DNA from 2 places in the Saccharopolyspora sp. NPDC047091 genome. Region 1 is predicted to be linked to the other one. Evidence: riboswitches for the same ligand, from Rfam matches in the RefSeq annotation. Region 1 holds a riboswitch; the other holds the start of a gene.
What was found. Region 1 has a riboswitch for cobalamin ahead of metE (5-methyltetrahydropteroyltriglutamate--homocysteine S-methyltransferase). Riboswitches for the same ligand answer to the same signal wherever they lie in the genome.

Region 1 (3,592 bases):
TCCGAACCCGGCCGGACCCGCGCGCGGAACCGAACGAGGAACCACCGCGCGCAGCGGCGCATCCGGCGGCACCGGAGCACGGCGCGAGGTCCGATCGGCAGCAGCACGAGAAGATCGGCGTGGAGCACCACCGGACGATTCTCGGTGGCATCCCGGACAAGGCGGTCGCCGACCACGTCGAGACCCGGCACGCCCCGAAGCGTTCAGCGGCTTCCCGCACCTGCGCGGCGGCCGGACACCAAGCGCGTCGGCGCCGGGCGAGACAGGGCGGCCACGCATTCCCACCTGATCCGGGAACCCGGTCTACCGGCGCGCGCTCGCGGGCCGGTTCTGGCCGGACGACGGGAAAGTCGTCGAGCACCAGGACGTCATCCGAGGCGCCCGCACCGATTCCGGCAACGCGAACGGCGTGTTCCGACCGGTCCGCCGACCCGACTTCATCGGCCCTGGGCGAGCAGCGCGAGACGGGAGGGTAAAGTGGGGGATGATCTTGATCGAGATCGTCCCCCACCGCTGTGACCAGCATCGGAGCGCCCCCGGCAGGACTCGAACCTGCGACCTAAGGATTAGAAGTCCTTTGCTCTCTCCAGCTGAGCTACGAGGGCCCGCACATCGCTCGCGTGAGCTGCAGCAAGCAGGGTAACCGGCCGCTCCGTCGACAGTGGTACCGACGCCATCGGCGTTGCAGAGCCGGTATCGAACGGCAAGCTGATCGACAGCTGCACGGCGGAATTCACGCCGGAAGATCACAGAGGAATCACCGCGCACGCGTCGGGGCCGCCGCGCGATTCCGCGCGACGGCCCCGACGGCTCCCCCTCAGGAGCAGGATTCCGGCTGCACCTTCAGCACGTCGTCGTCCTGGCCGACACCGGTGAACGCGTACTCGTCGACCGGCGTGGCCACGCCGTCGCGCACGTCGAAGGCGACCCGGGAGCCGTCGTACGACGGCTCGGTGGTCTGGCTCTCGTTGGAGGCGGCCAAAGTGATCAGCACCCGGCCGTCCGAGCCCGCGGGCGCGCACTCGTAGCCGACCCGCGCGCCGACACCGCCACCCTCGGTGATCTTCAGCGGCTTGCCGTCCTGCGTCGTCAGCTCGCGCGGCGCGCCGTCGGCACCCAGGTCCCAGACGCTGAACCACGTGGTGTTCGCGCCGATGGACTCGGTGACCAGCACTTCCTGCTTGCCGTCGTGGTTGACGTCGAGCACGCGCATCGGCTGCGTGCCGAAGGACGGGTCGCCGGTCAGCACCGCCTCGGTCACACGTCCGTCCACAGTGAACTTCAGCGACTGCTGCGCGCCGTCACCGATGGCGGAAAGCTGCGCGGTGTCCGGAGTTCCGTCCCCGTTCAAGTCCACAACGGACGTCTCGCTCGAATCGGCGGCGGCGATCCCCGCCGGCACCAGCGCCATCGCCGCCGCAGCCAGCGCACCGATCCCGACGCCCGCCCGAATTCCGTTCTTCCCCACAGCAGGTTCCTCCCGATCGTTTCGTCGCACCGGGACGGAGGAAACTCCGTCCCCGCCCCCTCACCTGTTCGTAAGACGTCCCGCCGCGCGGCGGGTTGCCCGCGGTTCGGAGAAGTTTCCGGCGGGGCGGCGCCCGGGTGATCCGGAACGCGAGGCCTTGTCTTCCCGCCAGAAGCAAGTAGCCTCCGAAGTGCTGGTGGTTCGCACAGCTCTGCGAAAGCGGAGGTGCGCGAGGCAAGAGGGAACCCGGTGCGAATCCGGGACTGCCCCGCAGCGGTGAGTGGGAACGAACGCCGTCACCGGTCGTCACGACCGGTCACAGCACTGAGCGCGAGCTCGGGAAGCGACGGCCAGTAGAAGACCCCGGTTCCACCGGGAAACGCCCACGAGTCCGAAGACCTGCCGCCGGTGCGCGCGTCCTCGTGACGCGCGCTGTTGCGAGGTCTCGCGGGAAGACCCTGGACGACGAGCCGCCGCGTGCGGCGACGTGTGCCCGGATCATGCCCGCTCGACCTCGCAGAACTGCCGTCCAGCTCGCGAGGAGAGAGCGTTGACCAGCACAATCGGATCCACCGTGCTCGGGTTTCCCCGGATCGGACCGAACCGGGAACTGAAGCGGGCACTGGAGAGCTACTGGAAGTCCCGCACCGGTGAAGCGGAACTGCGCGAGGTCGCGCGCACGCTGCGCACCGACACGTGGCGTTCGCTGCGCGACGCCGGGCTGGACTCGGTGCCGGGAAACACCTTTTCCTACTACGACCAGGTCCTCGACGCCGCCGTCACCTTCGGCGCGATCCCGCCCCGCTTCGCGGAACTGGGGCTGAACCCGCTCGACACCTACTTCGCGATGGCGCGCGGCGTGGAATCCGCGCCACCGCTGGAGATGACGAAGTGGTTCGACACCAACTACCACTACATCGTCCCGGAGATCGGGCCGGACACCGAGTTCCGGCTCTCCGACCAGACCGTCGTCGACCAGTACCACGAGGCCGCCGAGCTGGGCATCAAGACCCGCCCGGTCCTGGTCGGGCCGCTGACGTTCCTGCTGCTGTCCAAATCGCAGGACGGCGCGCCCACCTCGTTCCGCCCGCTGGACAAGGTGGACGAGCTCGTCAGCGCCTACGCCGAACTGCTCGGTGAGCTGCACCGGGCCGGGGTCGAGTGGGTGCAGCTGGACGAACCCGCGTTCACCGCGGACCGCTCGCAGGCCGACCTGGACGCGCTGCGCGCCGCCTACCAGCGGCTCGGCGAGCTCTCGGAGCGGCCGAAGATCCTCGTCGCGTCCTACTTCGGCGACCTCGGCGACGCGCTGGACGTGCTGGCCTCCTCCCCCGTCGAGGCCGTCGGCGTGGACCTCGTCGCCGGGAAGCGCACCGTGGACGAACTGCCGTCGGTGCCCGGGCTGCGGGAGAAGACGCTCGTCGCGGGCCTCGTCGACGGGCGCAACATCTGGCGCACCGACCTGGACAAGGCGCTCACCACCGCGGCCACCCTGCTCGGCCTCGCCGGTGAGGTCGCCGTCAGCACCTCCTGCTCGCTGCTGCACGTGCCCTACGACGTCGACGCCGAAACCGACCTCGACCCGCAGGTCGCGTCCTGGCTGGCCTTCGCCGCGCAGAAGGTCGGCGAGGTCGTCGTCCTCGACCGCGCGCTGCACCAGGGCCGCGACACCGTCGCCGAGCAGCTCGACGACGCGCGGCGGCGCATCGCCGACCGCGCCGGAGCCGACCGGGTGCGCAACAACCGGGTGCAGGCGCGGCTCACCTCGCTCAAACCCGAGCACGCCCAGCGCGGCGACTACGCGAACCGGCTCGCCGCGCAGCGGAAATCGCTGCGGCTGCCACCGCTGCCGACGACCACCATCGGCTCCTTCCCGCAGACCACCGACGTGCGCAAGGCGCGCGCCGCGCTGCGCACCGGCAGCATCGACCAGGCCACCTACAAGCAGCGGATGCGCGACGAGATCGAACGCGTCATCCGGCTGCAGGAAGACCTCGGGCTCGACGTGCTCGTGCACGGCGAACCCGAGCGCAACGACATGGTGCAGTACTTCTCCGAGCACCTGGACGGGTTCGCCAGCACCCACAACGGCTGGGTGCAGTCCTACGGTTCGCGCTGCGTCCG
Region 2 (3,592 bases), on a different contig from region 1:
TGCGCAGGACGCCGACATGCCCGCGGTCTTGCCGGGCAGCCACTCCAGGTTGCCGTGCTTGCCGAGGTGCACCATCGCGTGCGCGCCGAACTCGTCGGTCATCCAGCGGTAGGCGGCCAGGTAGTGGTGGCTCGGCGGCAGGTCCGGGTCGTGGTAGATCGCGATCGGGTTCTCGCCGAACCCGCGCGGCGGCTGCACCACGACGACGACGTTCCCGGCGCGCAGCGCGGCCACCACGATCTCGCCGTCCGGGTCGTGCGAGCGGTCCACGAACTGCTCGCCCGGCGGCGGACCCCAGTGCTGCTCGATGCTCTCCCGCAGGTCCTGCGGCAGCGTCGCGAACCAGTCGGCGTAGCGCTTCGCGGGGATGCGCACCGGGTTGCCGGACAGCTGCTCCTCGGTCAACCAGTCCGGGTCCTGGCCACCAGCGGCGATCAGCGCGTGCACCAGCGCGTCGCCGTCCTGCGCGGCCACGCCGGGCAGCGCGTCCGGGCCGTCCACCGGGCCGATGTCGTAGCCGGCCTCGCGCAGCCGCTGGAGCAGGCCCACCGCGCTCGCCGGGGTGTCCAGGCCGACGGCGTTGCCGATCCGGGAGTGCTTCGTCGGGTACGCCGACAGCATCAGCACCAGGCGCTTGTCCGCGGCGGGCACGTGCCGCAGCCGCGCGTGCTTCACCGCGATCCCGGCGACGCGGGCCGCGCGCTCCGGGTCGGCGACGTACACCGGGAGGCCTTCGGCGTCGTTCTCCTTGAACGAGAACGGCACCGTGATCAGGCGGCCGTCGAACTCGGGCACCGCGACCTGGGTGGCCATGTCCAGCGGGGACAGGCCTTCGTCGTTGTCCTCCCACGCCTCGCGGCTGGAGGTCAGGGTGAGGCCCTGCAAGATCGGCACGTCCAGCGCGGCGAGCGCGCCCACGTCCCACGCCTCGTCGTCGCCACCGGCGGAGGCGGTCGCGGGCTTCGTGCCGCCCGCGGCCAGCACCGTCACGATCAGCGCGTCCGCCTCGCGCAACGTGTCCAGCAGGCCCGGTTCGGGGGCGCGCAGCGACGCGCAGAACACCGGCAGCGCCTGGCCGCCCGCGTCCTCGATGGCGTCGGAGAGGGCGTGCGCGAACGCGGTGTTGCCCGCCATGTGGTGCGCGCGGTAGTAGAGCACCGCGACCTTCGGGCCTTCGGTCCGGCGCGGGGTCCGCTCCAGCAGGCCCCACTTCGGCGTCTCCACCGGCGGTTCGAAGCCGTGGCCGGTGAGCAGCACCGTGTCGGACAGGAAGTTGAACAGCTGCGTCAGGTTCTCCGGCCCGCCCTGCGCGAGGTAGCCGTGCGCCTGCGAGCAGACGCCGCCCGGCACCGTGGAGCACTCCATCAGCTCCGCGTCCGGGGCCTGCTCACCGCCGAGCACCACGACCGGGCGCGGTCCGGCGAGCAGCGAGTCCAAGCCCTCCTCCCACGCGCGGCGGCCGCCGAGCAGCCGCACCACGACGAGGTCGGCGCCCTCCAGCAGCGGCGGCAGGTCGTCCACGCCGAGCCGCGCCGGGTTGCCGAGGCGGAAGTCCGCACCGCTGGCGCGTGCGCTGAGCAGATCGGTGTCCGATGTGGACAGCAGCAGGATCATGCGGCACGCTCCCGGCTGAGCAGGGACGCGGGCGTGCGGGCAGGACGCATGGTCAACCTTCCTCGGGGTCCTCGCCCCGGAGTCGTCGGCACCCGGTGTCGCACCGGGCGGTGGCGGCGCCGGAGTGTCCTGGCTCCCGGATCGCCGCTCGCCCCGTGCCTTCCCACCCGCGCGGCGCGCGGGCAGTGGCCTCGTACTCGGAGTTCGCTCCCCGGTGACAGTGGCGGGACCGCGCCGGACTCGCACCGGCTTCCTCCGCACGTCGCCGCCGACAACTCTCCGCAACGGGGCGATCGTTCGTCAAGTGGCCGGTCGTGCGGTCGCGCGAGAGATCCCGCACTCGACGCGTCCGGCCGTCCGGTGAGGCGCATCGCGTTTTGCGGACGTGATCCGGGCGGGACGTAGTATCGACGGTCGCCGGTGCGCCCCCGAGTCCGCGCACCCCGGACAGCGGCGTCGTGCGCTGCGAGTTCCGGACCAGACCATGATCGACGAGAGCGGGGACGAGCGTGCCGCGACGAGCCGGACCCGACGCGTGCCCCGGCGCGCTGCGGGTGCACGAGGCCGCTGACGGGGGACTGGCCCGCGTGCGGGTGCCCGGCGGGCGGCTCGCGGCGCGGCAGGTGCGGGCGCTGGCGACCGCGGCCGCGCTGGGTGACGGCGGCTGGGAACTCACCTCGCGGGCGAACATCCAGGTCCGCGGGCTGTCCGCGGCGGCGGTGCCGGAGTTCGCGGAGCTGCTCGGCGCGGCCGGTCTGCTGCCGTCGCCGACGCACGAGCGGGTGCGCAACGTCGTCGCCTCGCCGCGCACCCGTCCGGGCGCGCTGGACGTGCGCGCGGTGGCGGTGGCGCTGGACGAGGGGCTGCGCGCCGACCCGGAGCTGGCGGAGCTGCCCGGGCGGTTCCTGTTCACCGCGGACGACGGCGGCGGCGAGGTGACCGCGCTGGGCGCGGACGTCGCGCTGCACCCGGCGGACGGCGCGGTGGCGGTGCTGCTCGCCGGGGCCGACCTCGGGCTGCGGGTGTCCGCGGCCGACGCGGCCCGCGCCGCGGTGCTCGCGGCCGCCGCGTTCCTCGCGGAACGGGGCCGGCTGGGCGCGGAGAGCTGGCGGCTGGCGGAACTGCCCGGTGGCGCCGAGCGGATCGCCGACCGCATCCGGGCGGAATTCTCCTGCATGGCGGCGGAAACCGCGGTCGCGCCCGGTGATCCGGTGCGCACGCACGCGGAGCTCGGCGTGCTGGCCCGCGCCGACGACCGGGTCGATCTCGCCCTCGGCGCGCCGCTGGGACGGCTGGACGCCGGGCAGATCGCGGTGCTCGCCACGCAGACCGAGGAGATCGCCGGACAGGCCGAAGGCAGCGCCGAACAGGCCGAGGACAGCGCCGCGCAGGCCGAAGGCAGCGCCGCGCAGACCGCCGCACCGCACCCGCTGCGGCTCACGCCGTGGCGCGCGCTGCTGCTCACCGACGTCCCCGCGGACGAGGCGCCGCGCAGGCTCGCCGAGCTGGACGCCGCCGGGTTCCTCACCGACCCGGGCGCGCCGCTGGCCGGGGTGACCGCCTGCGCCGGCAGCCCCGGCTGCGCGAAGTCCCTCGCCGACGTGCGCGCCGACGCGCGGCGCACCACCCGGCCCGGCCCGCTGCCGGTGCACTGGGCGGGCTGCGCGCGCCGCTGCGGCCGACCGGCCGGACCAGGAGTGGAAGTGCTGGCCACCGAGGCCGGCTACGAGGTCGGCGGGCACCCCGCCGGCGAGACGTCCGCCGCGCTCGACGCGGCACGGAGGGCAGTGTGAACACCGCAGACAGCACCGGCGGCTACGAGTACGTGCGTGACGGAGCGGAGATCTACCGCCGCTCGTTCGCCACGATCCGCGCCGAAGCGGAACTCGACGGCATGCCACCGGAAGTCGCCCAGGTCGCCGTCCGCATGATCCACGCCTGCGGCATGGTGGACCTGGCCCGCGACATCGCCTGGTCG

Region 2: another riboswitch for cobalamin. It lies ahead of cobN (cobaltochelatase subunit CobN); the one in region 1 lies ahead of metE (5-methyltetrahydropteroyltriglutamate--homocysteine S-methyltransferase).

What each region holds. Positions count from the first base shown of each region.
Region 1 covers NZ_JBEYUS010000006.1:163,255-166,846, forward strand. The annotation lists tRNA gene ABZ805_RS05415 (tRNA-Arg) at 532-605, opposite strand; gene ABZ805_RS05420 (hypothetical protein) at 818-1,468, opposite strand; cobalamin riboswitch at 1,649-1,890, shown strand; gene metE (5-methyltetrahydropteroyltriglutamate--homocysteine S-methyltransferase) at 2,019-3,592, shown strand, end outside.
Region 2 covers NZ_JBEYUS010000023.1:32,013-35,604, reverse strand. The annotation lists gene cobN (cobaltochelatase subunit CobN) at 1-1,614, opposite strand, end outside; cobalamin riboswitch at 1,737-1,870, opposite strand; gene ABZ805_RS12875 (precorrin-3B synthase) at 2,124-3,407, shown strand; gene ABZ805_RS12870 (precorrin-8X methylmutase) at 3,404-3,592, shown strand, end outside.